3 regions of the Streptomyces sp. NPDC016845 genome follow, and region 2 is predicted to be linked to each of the others. Evidence: riboswitches for the same ligand, from Rfam matches in the RefSeq annotation. Region 2 holds a riboswitch; each other region holds the start of a gene.
The links. Region 2 has a riboswitch for S-adenosylmethionine ahead of ACH4RC_RS08415 (aminotransferase class V-fold PLP-dependent enzyme). Riboswitches for the same ligand answer to the same signal wherever they lie in the genome.
Positions count from the first base shown of each region.

Region 1 (7,668 bases), on a different contig from region 2:
CGCTGCTCGACTCACCGCCGTCGAGCCGGAAGCTGAAGCTGATGGTGCGGTCCGAGTAAAGGACCGCGCGGTGGCTGTGGAACGTCCGGTTCTTCTGCGGATCGTCGAAGAGGCCCGCGGTGAGCGCGACCGGACGGCCGTCGTAGGTCGCCTCGAGGTTCACGGTGTACGTGTCGAACTCGATCCGCGCCGAGGGCGTGGGGATGTCACGGCCACCGGCCGACCCGATCGAACTGTCGCCACCCGTCGCCGCCTTCGGGATCTCGGTGGGTGTGCCGAGCAGGGTGGCGAGGTCCTTCCGGTTGAGGGCCGCGCACAGCTCGGCCCCGGAGACCCGCCCCGCCGCCTTGTTCTTCTTCCCGTACTCGTCCTCGTTCGAGCACGTGGCGGGCTTCGGCGCGGCGCTGCTCCGCCCGCCCGGCTTCGCCATCACCCAGAACCCGAGGGCGAGCGCGGACACCAGGGCCACGGCCGCGATCGCCTGTCCCGCGGCCCCCGCGACGGTGCCGGATCTGTCGCTGCCGTCTTCCATACGTGCCCCCCGGTCATGCCGCGCCTTGTCATATGCCCGGGGACCTTAACCCGACAACGCCCGAGGGCGGCACCCCCTCCTGAAGAGGAAGTGCCGCCCTCGGAACGAACAGACGAGCTGAACCGGAACGAACCGGATCAGAAGTCCATGTCACCGCCCGGCATGCCGCCCGGAGCGCCGCCGGCGGCGGCCTTCTCCGGCTTGTCGGCGATGACGGCCTCGGTGGTGAGGAACAGCGCGGCGATGGAGGCGGCGTTCTGCAGAGCAGAGCGGGTCACCTTCGCCGGGTCGAGGATGCCCTCGGCGATCATGTCGACGTACTCACCCGTGGCGGCGTTCAGACCGTGGCCGACGGCCAGGTTGCGCACCTTCTCCACGACGACGCCACCCTCGAGACCACCGTTGACGGCGATCTGCTTGAGCGGGGCCTCCAGGGCGAGCTTCACGGCGTTGGCGCCGGTCGCCTCGTCACCCTCGAGCTCCAGCTTCTCGAAGACCGCGGAGGCCTGGAGCAGGGCCACGCCACCACCGGCGACGATGCCCTCCTCGACGGCCGCCTTCGCGTTGCGAACGGCGTCCTCGATGCGGTGCTTGCGCTCCTTGAGCTCGACCTCGGTGGCGGCACCGGCCTTGATGACGGCCACGCCGCCGGCCAGCTTCGCCAGACGCTCCTGGAGCTTCTCGCGGTCGTAGTCCGAGTCGCTGTTCTCGATCTCGGCACGGATCTGGTTGACGCGACCCTGGACCTGGTCGGTGTCACCGGCGCCGTCGACGATCGTCGTCTCGTCCTTGGTGATGACGACCTTGCGGGCGCGGCCGAGCAGGTCGAGACCGGCGTTCTCCAGCTTGAGGCCGACCTCCTCGGAGATGACGGTGCCACCGGTGAGGATGGCGATGTCGCCGAGCATGGCCTTGCGGCGGTCACCGAAGCCCGGGGCCTTGACGGCGACGGACTTGAAGGTGCCACGGATCTTGTTGACGACCAGGGTCGACAGGGCCTCGCCCTCGACGTCCTCGGCGATGATCAGCAGCGGCTTGCCCGACTGCATGACCTTCTCCAGGAGCGGCAGCAGGTCCTTCACGTTGCCGATCTTGGAGTTGACGATGAGGATGTACGGGTCGTCGAGCGACGCCTCCATCCGCTCCATGTCGGTGGCGAAGTACGCCGAGATGTAGCCCTTGTCGAAGCGCATACCCTCGGTGAGCTCCAGCTCCAGACCGAAGGTCTGGGACTCCTCGACGGTGATGACGCCTTCCTTGCCGACCTTGTCCATGGCCTCGGCGATGAGCTCGCCGATCTGGGTGTCGGCGGCGGAGATGGAGGCCGTGGAAGCGATCTGCTCCTTGGTCTCGACATCCTTGGCCTGCTCGAGCAGGGCGGCGGAGACGGCCTCGACGGCCTTCTCGATGCCACGCTTGAGGGCCATCGGGTTGGCACCGGCGGCCACGTTGCGCAGACCCTCGCGCACGAGGGCCTGGGCCAGGACGGTCGCGGTCGTCGTGCCGTCACCGGCGACGTCGTCCGTCTTCTTCGCGACCTCCTTGACCAGCTCGGCGCCGATCTTCTCGTACGGGTCCTCGAGCTCGATCTCCTTGGCGATGGACACACCATCGTTGGTGATCGTGGGGGCGCCCCACTTCTTCTCGAGGACGACGTTGCGACCCTTGGGGCCCAGGGTCACCTTGACGGCGTCGGCGAGCTGGTTCATGCCGCGCTCGAGGCCGCGCCGTGCCTCCTCGTCGAACGCGATGATCTTGGCCATGTGAAGTGGTCCTCCCGGACGGGGTGGAAAAGCAAGCAAACGGACCGTGCTGGTGCCCGCGACGGACGGACCTCGAGCCCTGTGGTTCCTTGCCCCACCGGCCCTCGGACCTCACCGACCCGATCCAAGTTCTGTCACTCTCACTGGGAGAGTGCTAAGCCCAATGATTAGCACTCGACCCATGCGAGTGCAAGCGGCTACCACACATCCGGCGGGGGCGCGCGCAGCGCGGAGCGCGGTGCGAGCGCCCCGAGCACGACGAAGGGCCCGCGCCCCCTCGGGGAACGCGGACCCTTCGTCTCGTACGAAGCCTGTCAGTCGCGACGCGCTTCAGCCGGCGGCGGCCAGACGGACCATGTCCGCCTGCGGCCCCTTCTGGCCCTGCGAGATCTCGAATTCAACTCGCTGACCCTCTTCGAGGGTGCGGTAGCCGTCCATCTGAATCGCGCTGTAGTGGACGAATACATCCGCACCACCGTCGACCGCGATGAAGCCGTACCCCTTCTCCGCGTTGAACCACTTGACGGTGCCCTGAGCCATGCCTAACTCCCCTATTACTGGCCCTTGCACAGACCCGCACTTCGCGGATCCGGGTCAGACCTCACCCTCCCCAATGGGTGGGGGTGTGCGCCGGAACGCGTCGACCGCGGCTGAATGTATCTGCCCAACTGCCGTCTGCAACAGGTCAATCGGACGAGAAATCTGGGCACCCTCGAACGGGGAAACCGGGCCAACTCACCGGATCCCAGGGCAAGTCGGGCCGGGTAAATGCCATAAAAGGCCCGAAGGGGCTGGACACTTTGGCTGCTTCTTGTCGCGTCGCGAGCGGAAACTCATATGCGCCCGTCATGCACCACACGGGGAAACGAAGCAACTTCCCCAACTGTACCGCGCTCAACCAAGCAGAATTGCCCCCTCCGTTTCTCTCGCGGAGGGGGCAATCGGGGTAACTCAGCGTGCAGCGGGGGAAGATCAGCCGCCGGCGACGGCGGGAATGATCGATACTCCGGCGCCGTCCGGCGTAGCGGTCTCCAGACCCTGCTCGAAGCGGACGTCGTCGTCATTGACGTAGACATTGACGAAGCGGCGCAGCTTGCCCTGGTCGTCGAGGACGCGGGCGGCGATCCCGGTGTGGTTCTTCTCCAGATCGGCGATGACCTCACCGAGCGTGCCGCCTTCGGCGGCGACTTCGGCCTGCCCGCCGGTGTAGGTGCGGAGAATGGTCGGAATCCGGACGTTGACGCTCATGCGGTCACCTCAGCTGTCAGCCCCTCCGGCGTTCGCGTTCGAGGAGCGGGGGTCCGGGGGCAGAGCCCCCGGTTTCGGGAAGGGGCGGGGCGGGGCGGGGGAACCTACTGGGCGAGCCCAGCGGCCCGGAACGCGTCGAGAGACGGCCGGATGGTCGCCGTGGCCTGCGAGGACTCGGCGACGGCGTCCAGCGTCTTCAGACCGTCACCCGTGTTGAGCACGACCGTGGTGAGCGCCGGGTCGATGAGCCCCGCCTCGATCAGCTTCTTCGTGACGCCGACCGTCACACCGCCCGCCGTCTCCGCGAAGATCCCCTCCGTCTGCGCGAGCAGCTTGATCGCCTCGACGACCTGCTCGTCGTCGACGTCCTCCACGGCGCCACCGGTGCGGCGCGCGATGTCGAGCACGTAAGGACCGTCGGCCGGGTTGCCGATGGCGAGGGACTTGGCGATGGTGTTCGGCTTCTGCGGCCGGACGACGTCGTGGCCGCCCTTGTACGCGACCGACACCGGCGAGCACCCCTCGGCCTGGGCGCCGAACAGCTTGTACGGCTTGTCCTCGACGAGCCCGAGCTTGATCAGCTCCTGCAGCCCCTTGTCGATCTTCGTGAACTGCGAGCCGGACGCGATCGGGATGACCAGCTGGTCCGGCAGCCGCCAGCCCAGCTGCTCGCAGATCTCGTAGGCCAGAGTCTTGGAGCCTTCGCCGTAGTACGGGCGCAGGTTCACGTTGACGAAGCCCCAGCCCTCGCCCAGCGGGTCACCGATCAGCTCGGAGCAGAAGCGGTTCACGTCGTCGTAGTTGCCCTCGATGGCGACGAGGTCACCGCCGTAGACACCGGCCATGACGACCTTGCCCTGCTCCAGGTCGTGCGGGATGAACACGCAGGAGCGGAAGCCGGCGCGGGCGGCGGCGGCGCCGACGGCGCCGGCCAGGTTGCCTGTGGAGGAGCAGGACAGGGTGGTGAAGCCGAAGGCGCGCGCGGCCTCGATGGCCTGGGCGACGACGCGGTCCTTGAAGGAGTGCGTGGGGTTGCCGGAGTCGTCCTTGACGAACAACTTGCCCTGCTCGACGCCGAGTTCACGGGCGAGGTTGTCGGCCTTGACGAGCTTGGTCCAGCCGGGGTTCAGGTTCGGCTTCTCGGCGACGTCGGCCGGGACGGGCAGCAGCGGGGCGTAGCGCCACACGTTGGCCGGGCCCGCCTCGATCTTCTTGCGGAGCGCCTCGGGGTCGCCGACGGGAAGGTCGTACGCGACTTCCAGAGGCCCGAAACACTCGACGCACGCGAAGATCGGGCCGAGGTCGAAGGTGGTGCCGCACTCGCGGCAGGAGAGCCCGGAAGCGGGGCCGAGATCGACGGCCTTGGCGGTGGTGTCCGCGGCGGCGGCGGTGGCGTCCGTGGTGGCGACAGTCTGTACAGCCATGAGAGGCGAGGCCCTTTCTCCTCATCTTCCTCGCGGCGCATCTCGCCGCGAGACGGATTTGGCACCTTCCCTAGCCGGGAGCCTCGCGAGCGCACTGCGGTGTGCGTACGAGACCGGCTGGAGGGTTGCCGGGGCTTCAACGGGCCGTATCCCTCTGCCCCTCTGGATGAGCGGTATTCGGTTGTGTGTGGCAGTTATGCGGGCGGCGACCCCGGCATGCGATGGTCACCGGCCTTGTTCAAGACTGTAACCGAAGGCCCGGACCCTTGAGATAGTCGTCCGCACCGCGAGATGGATCACATCCCCGGACCGACCCGCCCCGTACACGTCCATGAAGGAGCCCCAGACCGTGCTGGAAGAAGTCGAACGCTGGCTTGAGCGGCGCTCCTGGTCGGTGGCCGACCGCCCGCCGCACCAGCTGGTCGCGGCGAAGCGCGCGTCCGGCCTGACGGTGAGCGTCGTGCTGCCCGCGCTCGACGAGGAGGCGACGGTCGGCGAGATCGTCACGGTCATCCGGCGCGAGCTGATGACGGAGGCGGTGCCGCTCGTCGACGAGCTGGTGGTCCTGGACTCCGGCTCCACGGACCGCACCGCCGAGGTCGCGGCGGCGGCCGGGGCGCGCGTCGTGCACCGGGACACGATCCTGCCGCGCATCCCGGCCAAGCCCGGCAAGGGCGAGGTGCTGTGGCGCTCGCTGTACGTCACGAGCGGCGACATCGTCTGCTACGTCGACGCCGACCTGAAGGACTTCTCGGCCGACTTCGTCTCCGGGATCGTCGGACCGCTCCTGACCGACCCGGGCGTCAGCTTCGTCAAGGCGATGTACGACCGCCCGCTGGGCGGGGCGGCGGGCCAGGGCGGCCGGGTCACGGAGCTGATGGCGCGCCCGATCCTGAACCTGCACTGGCCGCGCCTGGCCGGATTCGTGCAGCCCCTGGGCGGCGAGTACGCGGCGCGCAGGTCGCTCCTCGAACGCCTCCCGTTCCCCGTCGGCTACGGGGTCGAGCTCGGGCTGCTCGTCGACGCGCTGCACACCGTGGGCCTGGACGCGCTCGCCCAGGTCGACGTGGGCGTCCGCATCCACCGCCACCAGGACGGCCTGGCGCTCGGCCGGATGGCGGCGGCGATCTACCGCACGGCCCAGCTGCGACTCGCGCGCGGCCATCTGGTGCGGCCCGAGCTCACGCAGTTCGAGCGGGGCGAGGGCGGTTTCGTCCCACGGACGTACGCGGTGGACACGGTGGAGCGGCCGCCGATGGCCGAGATCGGTGAGTATGCGGAGCGTCGCGTCGCATAGCCGTGGGTTAATCATGCTTTCTGTCTACATTGCCCCTTTATGTGGCACAGACTTTCTTTGCGGGGCACGGCGGCGCTCGCCGCGACGGTGACCGCGGCGGCGACGCTGATCACCGTCGCCGCCCCCGCCTCCGCCGTCGTGGAACCCTTCGCCGAGCGCTACGCGGTGGTGGAGAAGGCGCCGCGGGCACCGGTGCCCGCGGCATCACCGGCGTCACCCCCGGCGCCCACCGCGTCCGGACGCCGACAGGGCTCACGCCTGTGGCTCTACGGCGGGCTCGGTATCTCGCTGTGCGGGCTCGGCGCGCTCGCCCTCGCGGCGGCACGCAGCCGTCGGCGCGTTTGAACCCTCCCCGACCGGGCTAGCGTGCCCATATGGCTTCCACGCAAGGTGCTGCTGAGGTTCTCGTCGCGTCCAACCGCGGCCCCGTCTCGTACGTCCTGACGGACGGTGCCGACGGGGCCGGCATCGAGGCGAAACGCGGCGGTGGCGGACTGGTCTCCGCGCTCAGCGTCGTCAAGGACAAACTGTGGGTCTGCTCGGCCCTCACCGACGGCGACCGGGAAGCCGTACGGCGGGGCGTGTCGGAGCCCGGCGTGCGCATGCTGGACATCGACGCGGAGATCCACGCGGACGCGTACAACGGCGTCGCCAACTCCGTGCTGTGGTTCGTGCACCACATGCTGTACCAGACGCCTCTCGAGCCGGCGTTCGGCCCGGAGTTCCGGCGCCAGTGGGCCTCCTACGAGGCGTACAACCGGGCCTTCGCCGAAGCGCTCGCCGAGGAGGCCGCGCCCGGCGCGACCGTCGTCGTGCAGGACTACCACCTCACGCTCGTCCCCGGCATGCTCCGCGAACTCCGCGACGACCTGCGCATCGGGCACTTCTCGCACACGCCCTGGGCGCCCGTCGACTACTTCCGGATGCTGCCGGACGACATCGCCGAGCGCATCCTGCAGGGCATGCTCGGCGCGGACCGGCTCGGCTTCCTGACCCGGCGCTGGGCGGACGCGTTCACCGACTGCGCTACGCGCATCCTCGGTGGTACGTCCGGAACGCGGATCGGGGTGCACGGGCTCGGCGCCGACGCGGACTTCCTCCGGGAGCGGGCGGGCCGTCCCGACGTGGACGAGCGGCTGGCCGCGCTGCGGGAACAGGTGGGCGCGGACCGCAAGGTGATCGTCCGGGTGGACCGCACGGAGCTGTCGAAGAACATCGTGCGGGGCCTGCAGGCGTACGAGCTTCTGCTGGAGACCCGGCCGGAGCTGCGCGAGAAGGTCGTCCACGTCGCCTTCGCGTACCCCTCGCGGCAGGATCTCGCCGTGTACCGCGACTACACCGCCGAGGTGTCGCGCGTCGCGGAGTCCATCAACGCGCGCTTCGGCACGCCTGGCTGGACGCCGG
Region 1 covers NZ_JBIRPI010000021.1:138,662-146,329, forward strand. Annotated here, with positions in the region: gene ACH4RC_RS33930 (DUF6215 domain-containing protein) at 1-532, opposite strand, end outside; gene groL (chaperonin GroEL) at 670-2,295, opposite strand; gene ACH4RC_RS33940 (cold-shock protein) at 2,626-2,835, opposite strand; gene ACH4RC_RS33945 (MoaD/ThiS family protein) at 3,268-3,543, opposite strand; gene thrC (threonine synthase) at 3,648-4,967, opposite strand; SAM riboswitch class I at 4,986-5,140, opposite strand; gene ACH4RC_RS33955 (glucosyl-3-phosphoglycerate synthase) at 5,317-6,264, shown strand; gene ACH4RC_RS33960 (hypothetical protein) at 6,304-6,609, shown strand; gene ACH4RC_RS33965 (trehalose-6-phosphate synthase) at 6,639-7,668, shown strand, end outside.
Region 1: linked by a shared signal. The riboswitch ahead of thrC (threonine synthase) and the one ahead of ACH4RC_RS08415 (aminotransferase class V-fold PLP-dependent enzyme) in region 2 are both predicted to bind S-adenosylmethionine.

Region 2 (7,668 bases):
TGCCGCTCTCCGGTGTCGTCCTCCTTCGTGACCTCGGCCCGCTGCCGGAGACGAAGCTGCGTCACACGGCGTGGAAGAAGGGCAAGAAGCTCGTCAACATGAACACGAACGAGCCGCTCCGCGCCTCGGACATCGTGGTCGGTTCGCTCACCTTCGCCAAGCCCGAGGGCGTGGAGGAGCACGACGAGGACTTCCAGCAGGTCATGGGCAAGGCCGCGCTGATGCTCGTCCGGATCCAGCCGGAGAACATCAAGGACAAGCGCGAGCTCGAGTGGTCGCACGAGGGCGTTGTCGCGTACTCGAAGATCTGCACCCACGTGGGCTGCCCGATCTCCCTGTACGAGCAGCAGACGCACCACGTGCTGTGCCCGTGCCACCAGTCCACCTTCGACCTCTCCGACGGTGCGCGGGTTATCTTCGGCCCCGCCGGTCACGCACTGCCGCAGCTGCACATCGACGTCGATGACGAGGGCTACCTCGTGGCGCAGGGCGACTTCGCTGAGCCCGTCGGTCCTGCCTTCTGGGAGCGCGGATGAGTACTGCAACCACCAATGACGCGCCTTCTCGTGAGAAGGCACCGGCCGGCGAGCGCGTCGCCGACTGGGCGGACGGCCGCCTCGGGATCTACTCCCTGGCCAAGTCCAACATGCGCAAGATCTTCCCGGACCACTGGTCCTTCATGCTCGGTGAGATCTGCCTCTACAGCTTCATCATCATCATCCTCACGGGTGTGTACCTGACGCTGTTCTTCCACCCGTCGATGAACGAGGTGGAGTACCACGGCAGCTACGTCCCGCTGCAGGGACAGCTGATGTCCGAGGCGTTCAACTCGACCATGCACATCTCCTTCGATGTGCGCGGTGGTCTGCTGATCCGGCAGATCCACCACTGGGCGGCGCTGATCTTCCTCGCCGGCATGTTCGTGCACATGATGCGCGTGTTCTTCACGGGTGCGTTCCGCAAGCCGCGTGAGGTCAACTGGCTGTTCGGCTTCCTGCTGTTCGTCCTGGGCATGTTCACCGGTTTCACCGGCTACTCGCTCCCGGACGACCTGCTCTCCGGCACCGGTGTCCGCTTCATGGAGGGCGCGGTCCTGTCCGTGCCGATCGTCGGCACGTACCTGTCGTTCTTCCTCTTCGGTGGCGAGTTCCCCGGCGGCGACTTCGTCGCGCGGTTCTACTCGGTCCACATCCTGCTGCTGCCGGGCATCATGCTCGGCCTGCTCGTGGCCCACCTGATCCTGGTCTTCTACCACAAGCACACGCAGTTCGCGGGTGCCGGAAAGACCGAGAAGAACGTCGTCGGCATGCCGCTGCTGCCGGTCTACATGGCCAAGGCGGGCGGCTTCTTCTTCCTGGTCTTCGGTGTCATCGCGGCCGTCGCGGCGATCGCCTCGATCAACCCGATCTGGGCCATCGGCCCGTACCGCATCGACCAGGTCTCCACCGGCGCCCAGCCCGACTGGTACATGGGCTTCTCCGAGGGCCTGATCCGTACGATGCCGGGCTGGGAGATCAACCTCTGGGGTCACACGCTCGTCCTGGGTGTGTTCGTCCCGCTGGTCATCTTCCCGCTGGTCCTGGTCGCGATCGCGGTCTACCCGTTCATCGAGTCCTGGGTCACCGGCGACAAGCGCGAGCACCACATCCTGGACCGCCCGCGCAACGTCCCGACGCGTACGGCGTTCGGCGCCGCGTGGATCTCCTGGTACTTCGTCCTGCTCGTCGGTGGTGGCAACGACCTCTGGGCCACGCACTTCCACCTGTCGATCAACTCGATCACCTGGTTCGTCCGCATCGGCTTCTTCGTCGTGCCGGTCCTCACCTTCATCGCCACCAAGCGGATCTGCCTCGGCCTCCAGCGCCGCGACAAGGACAAGGTGCTGCACGGACGCGAGTCCGGCCTCATCAAGCGCCTGCCGCACGGTGAGTTCATCGAGGTCCACGAGCCGCTCGACGCCGAGGCGCTGCACGCGCTCACCGCGCACGAGCAGTACCAGCCGCTCGAACTCGGCCCGGCGGTCGACGAGAACGGTGTCGAGCGCAAGCAGTCGCGTCTGCAGAAGACCCGCGCCAAGCTGTCGAAGGGCTTCTACGGGGAGAACAACCAGATCCCCAAGCCCACCGCGGAGGAGTACAAGGAGATCACCAGCGGCCACGGCCACCACTGATCCATGATCGGCTGAGCCGACAGCTGTCCGCCACGGCAAGAGCCCTCGTCCAGGCACTGGACGGGGGCTCTTTGCCGTTCCCGGCGCTGGATAAGGTGGAGCCGCGTAACCCCACTGACACAACTGGAGCGGCCATGAGCGCTTTGCACCCCGCTGGAGGCGACACCGCGGCGGGCCGTTCCTGGCCCTCCGTCCTCAACGGCCTCCTGGAGGGCCGCGACCAGAGCGCCGACGACACCGCCTGGGCGATGGACCGCATCATGCGGGGCGAGGCGACCGAGGCGCAGATCGCCGGTTTCGTGGTCGCGCTGCGCGCCAAGGGCGAGACCGTCCAGGAGATCTCCGGTCTCGTACGGGCGATGTACGAGCACGCCAACGTCATCGAGGTGCCGGGGGAGACCGTCGACATCGTCGGCACCGGCGGCGACGGCGCCAAGACGGTGAACATCTCCACGATGTCCGCCATCGTCATCGCAGGTACGGGCGTCAAGGTCGTCAAGCACGGCAACCGCGCCGCCTCCTCGGCCTCGGGCGCCTCCGACGTCCTGGAGAAACTCGGGGTCAATCTGGAGCTGACGCCCGCGCGGGTCCCGCAGATCGCGGAGGAGGCGGGCATCACCTTCTGCTTCGCCGTGAAGTTCCACCCCGCGCTGCGGTACGCGGGCGCCGCGCGCGGCCAGCTCGGTATCCGTACCGTCTTCAACCTGCTCGGCCCGCTCACCAACCCGGCCCGGGTGCGCGCCCAGGCCGTCGGGGTCGCCGACGCCCGGATGGCGCCCGTCGTGGCCGGGGTCTTCGCCGAGCGCGGCAACTCCTCGCTCGTCTTCCGCGGCGACGACGGCCTCGACGAGCTGACCACCACCGCGACCTCCCGCGTCTGGATCGTCCGCGACGGCACCGTGCGCGAGGAGACCTTCGACCCGCGCGACGTGGGCCTGGACCTGGTCCCGGTGGAGGCGCTGCGCGGCGCGGACGCCTCGTACAACGCGGAGGTCGCGCGGCGGCTGCTCGACGGGGAGCGAGGGCCCGTGCGCGACGCCGTGCTGTTGAACTCGGCCGCCGCCCTCGTCGCCGTACGCCCCGGCACGGGGACGCTCGCCGAGCAGCTGCGGGCCGGCATGGACCGCGCCGCCGAGTCCATCGACTCCGGCGCGGCGAAGGCGACCCTGGAGCGATGGGTGGCGGCCACCAACCGCTGAGCCGTAGGGGTACGAGTGTGACGCAGAGCGCAGTCCGAGTCGTCTCAGAGACCGGACTGCGCTCTTGCCGTATCCCGAACGTATGGCAGGATGCTTTTCAAGGTCATGAGTGACAGCGTGATCGGCCCCGGCCGGCTGTCCGGCAACCCTCCGTCCGTGGCGGGGTGCCCCGGGTGAAGACCAGGCCGCGAGCAGCAAGGCTCGCGGCAAGCGCGGACCCCTCGCGAACTCTCCAGGGGTCCTGGGTCGTTTGAGGGAGCAGTCTCGTGAGCAAGCGAATGTGCTAGGGCCTTCGGCCCCGTTCTCCAGTACCACCCTCACCCTTCGCGTGAGCGCGTCCGCGCCCCGCGTAGAGGTCAACTCCCGTACGTCCTCCGGCCGTTGAGCTGTTGCCGACGGCTGCCGTGCGGGCCCGTACGCCACTTCGCCACGCCCTGACTTGTCCTGCCGGGAGACAGCCATGTCCGCTCACACCACCACCGCCACCGTTTCCGCCGAGTCCGCCGTCGACCCCGCCTGTGGCGCGCCGCTGCCCGTGCTCGGCCGCGACGTGACCGTGCCGCTCGTCACCGGTGGCGAGGTGACGTACGCCGCCCTCGACTACGCCGCCAGCGCGCCGGCCCTGCAGCGCGTGTGGGACGACGTCGCCGCCTACGCCCCGTACTACGGCAGCGTGCACCGCGGCGCCGGCTACCTCTCCCAGCTGTCGACCGACCTCTTCGAGAACTCCCGCGCCACGGTCGCCGAGTTCCTCGGCTGCCGCGCCGGCGACCAGATCGTCTTCACCCGCTCCACCACCGACTCGCTCAACCTGCTCGCCGCCGCGCTGCCCGCCGACTGCCAGGTGTTCGTCTTCGAGACCGAGCACCACGCGTCGCTGCTGCCCTGGCGCGACGCCCGCGTGACGTACCTGAACGCGCCGCGCACCCCGGCCCAGGCCGTCGACACCCTGGAGCGGGCGCTCGCCGAGCGCGACCCCTACGGCCCGGCCCTCGTCTGCGTCACCGGCGCCTCCAACGTCACCGGTGAACTCTGGCCGGTGCGCGAGCTGGCGGCGGCCGCTCACGCGCACGGTGCCCGCATCGTGCTCGACGCCGCCCAGCTCGCGCCCCACCACCCGGTCTCCGTCCAGGAGCTGGACGTCGACTGGATCGCCTTCTCCGGGCACAAGCTGTACGCGCCCTTCGGCTCGGGCGTGCTCGCGGGCCGCTCCGACTGGCTGCGCGCGGCCGAGCCGTACCTGGCCGGCGGCGGAGCCTCCCGCAAGGTCGCCCGGCGCGTCGACGGCGGCGTGGATGTGGAGTGGCACGACAGCGCAGCCCGCCACGAGGCCGGTTCGCCGAACGTCATCGGCGTCTACTCCATCGCCTCCGCGTGCAAGGCGCTGACCGAGGCCGGGTTCGACAGCCTGGTCGCCCGTGAGCGGTACCTGATCCAGAAGGTGCGGGACGGGCTCGCCGAGGTGCCCGAGGTGAAGGTGCTGTCCCTGTTCGGGGACGACGCCCCGCGCGTCGGCGTCCTCTCCTTCGTGGTCGAGGGGTGGAACTCCTCCCACTTCGCCGCGGCGCTCTCCGCGGAGTACGGGATCGGGGTGCGGGACGGTCTGTTCTGCGCCCACCCGCTGGTGCGGACGCTGCTCGGGTCCGACCCGCAGACCCAGGGAGAGTGCGGAGCGCCGGAGGCGGCGCCGGGGGAGAAGTCGCTGAACGCCATCCGGGTCAGCTTCGGCGCGGGCACCCCTGACGAGCACGTCGACCGTTTCGTCGCGGCGGTGAAGGAACTGGTCCGCGATGGCGCCGCCTGGACCTACCGCACCGAAGAAGGCCGCTGCGTCCCAGCCGCCTAGGGGCGCGGGGAACTGCGCGCTCGGCCACCGAGAAAGCCGCGGAAGCGTCTGCTCATGCACCGAGCAGATGCTTCCGCGGCTTTCGTCGTGGCCGGTCGCGCAGTTCCCCGCGCCCCCGGGCGGGGTTTCAGCTGTCCAGCCCGATGGAGAACGCGGCCTCCAGATCATGCTGGGAGTACGTCCGGAAAGCCACATGCGTGTCCGTGCCCTCGACCCCCTGGATCTTGCTGATCCTGCCGGGAATCACCTCGGCAAGATCATCGTGCCGGGCCACCCGGACCATGGCGATCAAGTCGTACGTGCCGGTGACGGAGAAGACCTCACTGACGGACTCGAGCGCCGCGATCGACTCGGCGATCTCGGGGATCCGGTCCACGCTGGTCTTGATGAGCACGATCGCGGTGATCACGGCTGGCTAGTCTCCCTCGGTGGCCGTGGCTGGGGCTGCCTTCACCTTAGCCCGGCCCCGATACCGCACCCACGCCCAGAGGAACCCGAGCGAGAACCCGATCAGGTGGGCGAGGTAGGCGACCCCGGGCCCCTGGCTGTCCTGGTAGGCGGCGGCCCACTGCAGCGCGACCCAGAACGGGAGCACCACCCACGCCGGGAAGCGCAGCGGCAGGAAGAGGAGGAAGGGGAAGACGCTCGTCACACGCGCGTCGGGGAACAGGAAGAGGAAGGCTCCGAGCACCGCCGAGATCGCTCCCGAGGCGCCGACCAGGGTCTGTTCGGAGCCCGCGTGCGCGATGGCGTACCCGAGGAGTGCCAGGTAGCCGCTGATCAGATAGAAGAGCGCGTACGGCAGATGGCCCATGCGTTCCTCGGCCATCGCCCCGAACACATAGAGGAAGAGCATGTTGCCCAGGAGGTGGACCCAGCTGCCGTGCACGAACAGGGCTGTGGCCGGGGTGAGGGCGGCGCGGGGTGATCCGGTGAAGAGTTCGGCGGGCAGGACGCCCCAGCGTTCGAAGTAGGCGGCCTGGGCGGTGAGCAGATGGTCGCCGGTGCCGTAGGACGGGTTGAGCCCGGACGACGGGGAGAGCACGAAGGTCACGCAGCAGACGGCGATGAGCGCGTACGTGACCGGAGCCGGATGTCCTCTGAGGAAAGCGGTCGCTCTGCCGATCACGCCGCGTCCGTTGCCGATCATGAAGGAGAGCATGACGCAAGGCGGGGAGCGGGCGGTGCACGGCAGGCCGTAGGGTTACGGGCAATAAAGCAAGCATCACGCACCACGGAGGCGACAGTCCGATGACGGTTCCCCTGCCGACCGCCACCACCCGCTGGCGCTGCACGCTCTGCGGCAACCTGACGCGGTTCGACGTGACCCGCTCCTCGCAGGTCGTGGAGTACGTGCACCTGGACCTGGCCGGTGAGCCGAAGGTCGAGGAGCGCGACGTGGTCAGTGAGACGATCGAGTCGGTCCGCTGCCGCTGGTGCAACGCGGTCGACCAGGTGGAACTTGTGGACAGGCCGGGCGCCGACTCCTGACCGGGGCGGCCCACAGCGACTTTGGGGTGACGGATGGTGGAGAGCACGGGCGGGGAGGCCGGGCACGCCGAGCAGCCTGCCGCCGAGGTGCTCGACCGGCCGTTGCCCGAAGGCGTACGGCGGCGGGTCGTGCAGATCGTCTCGGACGGCTTCGGCGGTCTCACGGTCGGCGAACTGCCGCCGCAGCTGCGCCAGTACGCGCGCTTCACCCCGACCCGGCGGATGAAGTTCGCGGGCAACGCGATGGCTGCCGCCGTGGAGAGCGAGACGCTCTTCCGGCAGCGGATCGCCGAGCGGTTCCGCGAGGCGCAGCCCGAGCTGTGCCAGGCCATCGAAGCCGGTGCGCCGCCGCCCGCCGCCGACCCCCTCGACGTGGCCGCCGCCGCGTACGTGCTGCGCCCCGTCGGCTGGGTGAAGCTGGTCACCGCCGCGGGTGAGGAGGTTCAGCGGGCCGACGCCGAGCGGATCGACGAGGAGACCCGCGCCGAACTCCAGTCCCTGCGCGACCGGCTCGCCGAGGCGCAGACGCAGACCAGGACCGAGACCGAGCGGCTGCGCGCCGAGCTCGACGCCGCCAAGCGCGAGACCGACGCCGTGCACCGCAAGCTGCGCGCCGCCCTCAGCGACGTGAAGCGCGGCGAGGCCGCCGTGCGCAAGGCGCAGGCCGAGGCCGACGCCGTACGGGCCGAGGGGCAGGCGCAGGTCTCCGCCGCCGAGAGCGAGACGCGGCGGCTCAAGGCGCGGCTCGGGGAGGCCGAGGCGAACCTGGAGGCGTCGCGCCGGGCGTCCCGGGAAGGGCGCAGCGTCGAGGACATGCGCGTACGGCTGCTGCTCGACACGGTCCTGGAGGCCGCTCAGGGGCTGCGCAGGGAGCTGGCCCTCCCGCCGGTCTCCGCACGGCCCGCCGACTCCGTGGACGCCGTCGAGCCGGGCCGGATGACGCCGAAGGACATCGCGGCGCG
Region 2 covers NZ_JBIRPI010000002.1:509,840-517,507, forward strand. Annotated here, with positions in the region: gene ACH4RC_RS08400 (Rieske 2Fe-2S domain-containing protein) at 1-536, shown strand, start outside; gene ACH4RC_RS08405 (cytochrome bc complex cytochrome b subunit) at 533-2,170, shown strand; gene trpD (anthranilate phosphoribosyltransferase) at 2,305-3,369, shown strand; SAM riboswitch class IV at 3,471-3,588, shown strand; gene ACH4RC_RS08415 (aminotransferase class V-fold PLP-dependent enzyme) at 3,830-5,215, shown strand; gene ACH4RC_RS08420 (Lrp/AsnC ligand binding domain-containing protein) at 5,343-5,624, opposite strand; gene ACH4RC_RS08425 (rhomboid family intramembrane serine protease) at 5,631-6,365, opposite strand; gene ACH4RC_RS08430 (hypothetical protein) at 6,467-6,706, shown strand; gene ACH4RC_RS08435 (NYN domain-containing protein) at 6,740-7,668, shown strand, end outside.

Region 3 (7,668 bases), on a different contig from region 2:
GAACGCGCGTGCGCTGAGTTCAACGTCGAAACGCGCACGTGATTCCCCGGCCAGTCAGAGGACGAAGCGCGACCCTTCTACGGCTGATGACGGCGGGCACGGTCGCCGCCCACATGATTCCTCAACGTGGTTGCGATCCTTCTTGGGTTGATGGCGACTGCTCGAAGAGGAGTAGTCAAGAGTTGTGGGTGAACTGAGTTCAGTTCAGTTCTTGCAGGGCGGTCGAGGACGGTCCTGGCGGTGTTACGGATCCGCTTGGTCCGGCCGGACTCGGCGAGGACCTCGATGGCCTCGATGTTCGTCCCGGCGGCGGTCTTGAGCTGGAGCCAGTTGGACGTCGCGAGCAGGTCGTCCGGCTGCCAGGGCAGCTTGAGCGTGACGGCGCGGAACAGGGACACGACTCCCGTAGGCGCTGCGCCAGGAACGGATGGCCGGTCGTGGCCCCCGCCATCGCCCACGCCCATTCCTCATAGGCGGGACCGGGGTGGAGGTCGGCGGCGCGGCGGTCCAGGTGCCGCACCACGGCGGACTGGGCCATCGTCTGGTCCGGGTCGCTGAGCACGTCGCTGACCAGGTCGGCCTCGTCCGCCTCGGCGACGTGCTGCAGCTCGTCGAGGTAGATCGCGAAGGGACCGTGCTCGTCAGAGTTCTGCTGGATGTGGTGGAAGCTCATGCGGCCTGTTCCTCTCGCTCGATCAGGACGAGGTTCTCGAAGCGGGCGTCGGCGCGGGTCAGGGGCACCAGGTGGTCGCTGGTGATCGCGCGCTATCCCGGCTGGGCGGCGGCCTCGACCACCTCGCACACCAGCGTGAGCGCGGCCGCCGGGCTGCCCGCCCCTTGGGTGGCCCTGGTGCGGAGCTTGACCGTGGAGAAGGTGGACTCGATCGGGTTCGTGGTCCGTAGGCGGATCCAGTGCTCGACCGGCGGTCGTAGAAGGCCAGGAACTCGTCCCGGCCTTCGGTGATCTTCGCGACTGTCTTCGGGAACGTGGCACCGTAGGTTTTGGCGAACGCCTCGACGCCCTCGGTGCACCCCGGCGTTGACGCGAAGGTCCGGGCAGCGGCAGCCCATTCATTCATCCGCTGTGCGTGCGCGACACCCTCACGCCCACCACTTCGTCCACGAGACTTCACAACCCTTGTGGCGACGTGCCCTGGCTACGAGCCAACCGGGCGAGGAGGCCGTCCTTCACCGTCTTCCATTCGGTGCTGACGACGGAGTACATAGCAGAATGTCGCAGCCGGCCGTCCTCTCCCGGCGCCCAGGACATCGACCAGTTCCGCAGTACACCCTCATGGGTAGCTCCGAGGTTCTCGATGGCCTGACGCGACCGCTTGTTCCGGGCGTCGGTCTTGAGGTCGACCCGCGCCACGCCCAACTCCTCGAACGCGTACTGCATCAGCAGCATCTTGGCCTCGGCATTGATGCCGCAGCCTTGCGCCGAGGCACCCAGCCAGGTGAAACCGATCTCCACAGCACGCAGCCGACTGCCGCCAGGCCAGTACCGCGGGTCCCAGTACGCCGTGCAGCCCACGGCGCGCCCATCGCTCTGACGAATCTGCGCGAAGGGAACAAGGCCCTGCGCCACGCGATCGAACTGGGCTTTCAGGTAACCGGCAACCTGCTCGGCGCGTGGGACGAGCGTGAAAGAAAAGCTGCTGCGGTCCTCCTCCGCCGCACGAGCGAGATCTTCGGCATGGTCATCGGAAAGTGCCTCAAGTCTGACCAGGGAACCCTTGAGCGGGGGGACGACGAACCAAGGCTGCATGCGGGGCCACTCCTCATCGTTCCTGGCGTTGGCACCTTGCTGTCGCAGGTTGCCGGACCGTCACGGGGCCAGGTCCCTCAAGTCCTCTGGATGAACGCCGACGATCATTACCTCTCCATCCACCGCAGTCAAGGACCGGGACGTCACCGCTCAGTGGCCCGTCATCGCCGCGGCCGTGAGGGAACTCCCGCGCGACACCACGCCGACAGTCGCCCGCCCAAAGAAGGAGTCGGAGGTTCCGTTGCGCTCGCGCGGCAGCGTGTCGATGAACCGGGCGCTGATGGCCGTCGGTCGGTCGACCGTCTCCAACTGGCCGTCTTCCGGGTGATCACCGGCCGGAGCGGCGGGCGTCCGATCGGCAGGGACGCGCGCGACTTCGACCTTGAGCTGACCGACAGCCGGACGTTCAACGGCGGCGTCCATCAACTCGGCGCTCCAGAACCAGACCTCAGGCGTCGTCGACACATCCCAGCACTCGGCCAGGCGCCCCTGCTGAACCGCGAGACTTCGTCTAAGGCGTCACAGCAAGGGCATCTGTCTCCGCGCCCCTTCCGGGTTATTTCACAGACTGCCGTCAGGAGGCAGGCAGCGGCCCGGGCTGTACGGTGTCGCGCGAGGCGGTGGGGTAGTTGTCCGCGCGGGTGAAGGTGAATCGTTCCCAGGCGCCGACGGTGTCGTTGCGGGCACGGAGCAAACCATTGTCCGTGTCGCTGTCGTTGATTTCGGTGGAGACGTACTTGCCGTTCTTGCTCGCCTTGAGGGCGTAGTTTCCGTTGCTCTGGCGCTCAAGCTGGAACCGTTCCCAGCTGCCCGCGCTGGTGGCACGCGCCCGCAGCATCCCTGCGTGGCTGCCGGAATCCTCGACCTCGACGCTCACGTAGAGGTCGTTGTACTGGGAGCGCAGGCTTACGCCGCCGTCCGTGCCGTTGGCAGGCAGGGCGAATTGTTCCCATGAGCCGGTGGGGGCGTCACTGCGGGCGCGAAGCTTGCCTTGCTGGTTGCCCGCGTCACTGAACTCGCCCGCGACGTACTTGCCGTTGGCCTCTGCCTTCAGGCCCCAGCGCGCCACATGGGCCGATACCCAGCCGGCCAGGTCGTCGACGCGGACATCGAGCGCGTCAGTGCGCGTCTCGGCGTCGTCGGTACCGAAGCAGCCGCCCTGCCAGGAACGGGAGCTGATGCCGACGAGTTCGGTCTTGCCGCCGACGGTGGTGACGGCCGGGGCGCCCGTGTCGCCGGCGCAGATGGTGGCGCCGTTCTGACCGGTCAGGGGCAGGTCGCTGGTGCTGGTGGCGCCGACGGTGAAGGTGCCGGTGTGCAGCTTCAGCGGCGACCACTCCGTCTTGGTCCGCCCGTAGCCGGCCACGGTCACGGTGGTGCCGGCTGCCGGGGCCTGGCCTGCGAGGGGAGCCGGGGCGACGGTGGTGACGGGCTTGTCCAGTCGGGCCAGGACCACATCGCGGTCGGTGCGCGGGACGAGCTGCACCACGTTGCGGACCTGGCCCGCGGCGGACGCCAGGTCGGTGCGGCCGATGGTGGCCTTGGTCGTCTTGGCCGGAGCGCCGGCGGCGGGGTGGCCGTCGGCGGAGAAGCAGGTGGCGGAGGTGAGCAGCCACTGCGATTCGACCAGGACACCGGAGCAGGTGCTCTCGTTGTCACCGATGTCGATCCGCGCGGTGAACGCGGCGGTCTGGCCAGTCGCTGCGGAGCCGGTGAGGGCTTGGGCGCCGGGGCCGGTGAGCGTGGCGCAGGCGACGGCGGCCGCCAGTGCGGTGCTGGTCAGCGCTGTGCGCGGGTGGGGCTTGAACATGTGACACTTCCTTGATCTGGTCTGCGCTGCCTCGAAGACGGATGGCTGAGGCGTGACAGGTGGCCCGCCGCGGGTCCGGTCGTAGGTGCCGTCCGGACGGGTCTCTCGTGCGCAGGTGATGAAGCCTGCAGGTGGAGGTGGTGCCGTCTCAGGCGGAGATGCGCAGTTCGACCAGGACGGAGCGCACGCCGGTGTCGCCGGACTCACCGACTCCAGTCAGGTCGTTGGCGGGAGCGTTGACCACGGTGTTCTTGCCGTCGGCGGTCAAGGTGGCCTTCACCGGCTGGGCTCCGGTCCAGATGTTGAAGGAGTCGGGCAGTTCGAGGGTGAGGTAGCCGCTCTTGGCGTTGGACCTGAAGCAGAACTTGCCCTTGTGGGACTCGACCATGAGGTTCGCGGTGTCGGAGACGCACTCGTTCACGTCGGTGATGGGCGTGAGGATGATGTGGCCGTCGCCGCGCTTGAGGGTGATGCCGCGTTCCTGGAGCAGTTTGTCGGCGCCCGGGTAGGCGAAGTCCTCGACGAGAGTCGGCATTTCGGACGCTGCTCGGGGCGTTGCGGGCGAGTCCTGCGGGGCGGCCAGCGCGGTGGCGCCCAGCCCGGCCACAGCCATCGCGGTGAGGAAGCCCAGAAGCAGTTTCCGGGCAGGGGTTATCGCCATGTGTCTCTCTCAGGGTCGGGAGTGCGCCGCGAGGCGGAATGAGGTACCTCAATTTACACAAGATAAGCACATGTACATCACAGGTAAGATCCACGGCGGCGTGATCGGTCTCCAACGGATCCCCGCTGCCTGGCGCTTCGTTGGCGAGTGCGGGTCGCGGGGGTGGCCCGGCACGTTCGCTTCCGCGATCCCGTTCAGGCAATCCATCGAAGACAGACATAGGTGCTTAAATAGCCCTCTGATCTCAATTTTGGGTGGAATCAGCCTTTGAGATTGGAAAGGTCTACAGGTGAACAAGTCATCTCCGCCCGCACGGCGTAGACGCAACGACCATCCGCAACGAATAGGACGCGCGCAGGGCTTCGCCTCCCGTGCTGTCTGTGCCTCGGTGCTCTCGGCCGCGCTGACGGCCGGCCTTCTTGGCACCGCGACCGCGAGCGCGGACGACGCCGAGCCCCCGGCGAACCGGGGGATGGCCGTCGGTTACTGGCTCGGTGGTGGCTCCGGCGTCAAGGAAGCTGCAGAGCAGGCGTTGCTCGGCAGTGACGAGGACATCCGGGCGTTCCTGACCGAGGTGCCGTCGATCGAGGAGATCGATGACCGGGTGGACGCCTCGCGCGTCCTGAACGCCGGTGGCTCCGCGGTGCGCGATGCCGCGAAGAGGGCCCTGGCCGGTACACCCGCCGACCTGGAGGCTTTCCTCGGTGAGGGGTGGAAGGCCCCGAACGAGGTGGACCAGCGGGTCGAGGCGACCCGGCTGGTGAACCTCGGCGGCAGCGCAGTGCAGGACGCGGGCAAGGCTGCCCTGTTGGGGGCCTCGGAGGACGTCAAGGAGTTCCTCGAGAACGGCCAGTACACGGCGCGGCAGACCGACGATCGCGTCGAGGCCACCAAGCTGTACAACTCCGGCGGTACCAACATGAAGGCGGCCGCGAGGCTGGCCTTGCTGGGGACCCCGGAAGACATCACCGAGTTCCTGGACGTGGGGCAGTTCGTCGCCCGCGACCGTGACCAGGAGCACGCGACCATCGCGCAGCTGACCGAGCAGGCGGAGAAGGCCGGCCAGCAGGCCGAGGACGCCACCGACGCCGCCAAGGAGGCCTCCGCCAAGGCGGTCGCGGCCGCGGCGCTGGCCGAGGAGGCCGCCAGGCGCTCCGCCACGGAGGCGCAGGCCGCCAAGAACGACGCCAAGCGCGCCACCGTGAAGGCCCAGCAGGCGGCCGATGCCGCCCGGGCCGCGGCGAGCGCCGCCCAGCAGGCGATCGGCGCGGCCGACGCGGCCAACCGTTCCGCACGCCGCGCATCCTTGGCCGCCGCACAGACCGCGAGCGCCGCCGCGGCCGCGGCCAACGCCGCCACCCGCGCCTCCAACGCGGCGATCGCTGCCGGCAAGGACAAGGACCAGGCACAGGCGGCCCGCGACCGGGCCAAGGAAGCCCGCGACGCGGGCGCGCTGGCCAGGAAGTCAGCCAAGGCTGCCGAGCAGGCCGGCAAGGCCTCCCTCGCGGCCGCGGAGGCGGCCCTCGCCTCCCGCAGTGCCACGGGCAACGCCAACGCCGCGGCCGACGCTGCCGATGAGGCAGCCGGTTATGCGGAAGCGGCCGGCGGTTCGGCCGCCGAGGCCCGCGCGGCCGCGGCCGAGACGCGCCGGCACGCCAACGAGGCCAATCGTGCGGCCACCGCCGCCGAGGCGCTCGCACGCAAGTCCGCCGCAGCGGCGAGTGAGGCCCGCAACGCCGCCAACTCCGCTGCCACGCACGCGGACAATGCGGCCGATGCAGCTGAGGAGGCGGCCGAACACGCCGGTGAGGCAGCCGACCAGGCCGCCGAAGCCACCAAGCAGGCCGCGGCGGCCAAGACCGCCGCGAACGCGGCCAGCGCCGCGGTGGCCACCGCCAAGAAGACCTTCGCCATCGCGCGGGAGACCGAGGCCGAGGATCTCGCCACCCGCACCAACGCGGCCGTCGAGCGCGCCAAGACACAGAAGACCTACGCCGACGTCTTCACCTCCGATGTGTCCAAGGCCGTTGTCGACGGAGAGGCGATCGGCAACGACGTTCACGCTCTCGCGGCAGAACTGGCGCAGCCCGGCGCCGACGAGGCGGCCATTGCCGCGAAGGGCCGCGAGGTCGCGCTGCGGGCGCTGGAGTACTTCGGCTCCTGGCGCCAGGACGCCGCCGCCCAGGCCCTGTCCGGCACCGACGCCGACGTCCTGGAGTACCTCCGCACCGGCTGGGACAACGCCATCGCCAGCGAGCGGCGCCAGCAGGTCGCCGACCTCCAGTCCACCAGCCCCTACGAAGCCGTGCGCACCGCGGCCACCGAGGCGCTGACGGGCACCGACCAGCAGATCGCGGACTTCTACGCCACCGGCCAGTACAAGACCGCCGAGAGCTACTACCGCGCGGAGGTCACCAAGCTCTCCAACGACGGCGGCCCCGCCATGCAGGACCAGGCCAAGAAGGCCCTGCTCGACGGCAGCACCCAGGCCCTGCTCACCTTCCTCAACAACACGCAGTACAGCGCCCGCAACAGCGACGAACGGGCAACGGCGACCAAGCTGTACAACGACGGCGGCCCCGAGGTCCGGGCCGCAGCCAAGATCACCCTGCTCGCCCCGGCCGACGAGGTCCACTACTTCGTGGAGACCGGCCAGTACATGGCCGACCGCAAGGACCAACTCGCCAGCACCCACATAGCCCAGGTCGAGCGCCTCATCGCCGAAGGCGAAGGCATCGCGGCCAAGGCCCAGCAGAACCGGTGGATCGCCGCCGAGGCCGCTGCCGTGGCCAACGACGCGGCAGCCGACGCACAGACGGCCAAGGTCGAAGCCGGAAAGAGCGCCACAGCAGCCCAAGGCTACGCAACGGAGGCCGACCAGGCCGCCGACCGCGCCGAGACCAGCGCCAAGAGCGCCAAGGCCTCATCCGCGGCCGCCCGCAGCGCCGCCGACCGCGCCAACCAGGACGCCGTCAACGCCGAGGAATCCGCCGCCCAGGCAGAGTTCGACGCGAGCTACGCCCACAACTCCGCAGCCGAGGCAGCTGGATCGGCTGAAGAGGCCCGTCAGTCCGCTCTCGCTGCGGGCAAGAGCGAGAAGGAAGCTGAGGGGTTCGCTCAGGAGGCTTGGAAGGACGTCATCAAGAAGCGCGACGCCGAACAAGCAGAACTTCGGCGCATAGCGGCCGAGAAGCGAAAGCGTGAGCGTGAAGCACAGGAGAAAGACAAGCCGAAGTGCTACATCCCGATGAACCGGGACAGCCTGCCACCCTGCGTGGCCGGTACGTTGTCCGCGGGCGGTGAACTGGTCTTTCCCAAGGCAAGCCCTGACCTGGCCAAGCTTCTTTTGAAGGGCGCCTGGGAGCTCTCGGGTGGTGCTGACATTCAGGAGTGCGTCAGCAATCCCACGGCCGAGGCGTGCATCTGGGC
Region 3 covers NZ_JBIRPI010000044.1:17,068-24,735, forward strand. Annotated here, with positions in the region: gene ACH4RC_RS41070 (hypothetical protein) at 78-398, opposite strand; gene ACH4RC_RS41075 (hypothetical protein) at 485-964, shown strand; gene ACH4RC_RS41080 (GNAT family N-acetyltransferase) at 1,130-1,768, opposite strand; SAM riboswitch class I at 1,779-1,865, opposite strand; gene ACH4RC_RS41085 (hypothetical protein) at 1,919-2,233, opposite strand; gene ACH4RC_RS41090 (trypsin-like serine protease) at 2,343-3,578, opposite strand; gene ACH4RC_RS41095 (hypothetical protein) at 3,727-4,239, opposite strand; gene ACH4RC_RS41100 (ribonuclease domain-containing protein) at 4,529-7,668, shown strand, end outside.
Region 3: linked by a shared signal. The riboswitch ahead of ACH4RC_RS41080 (GNAT family N-acetyltransferase) and the one ahead of ACH4RC_RS08415 (aminotransferase class V-fold PLP-dependent enzyme) in region 2 are both predicted to bind S-adenosylmethionine.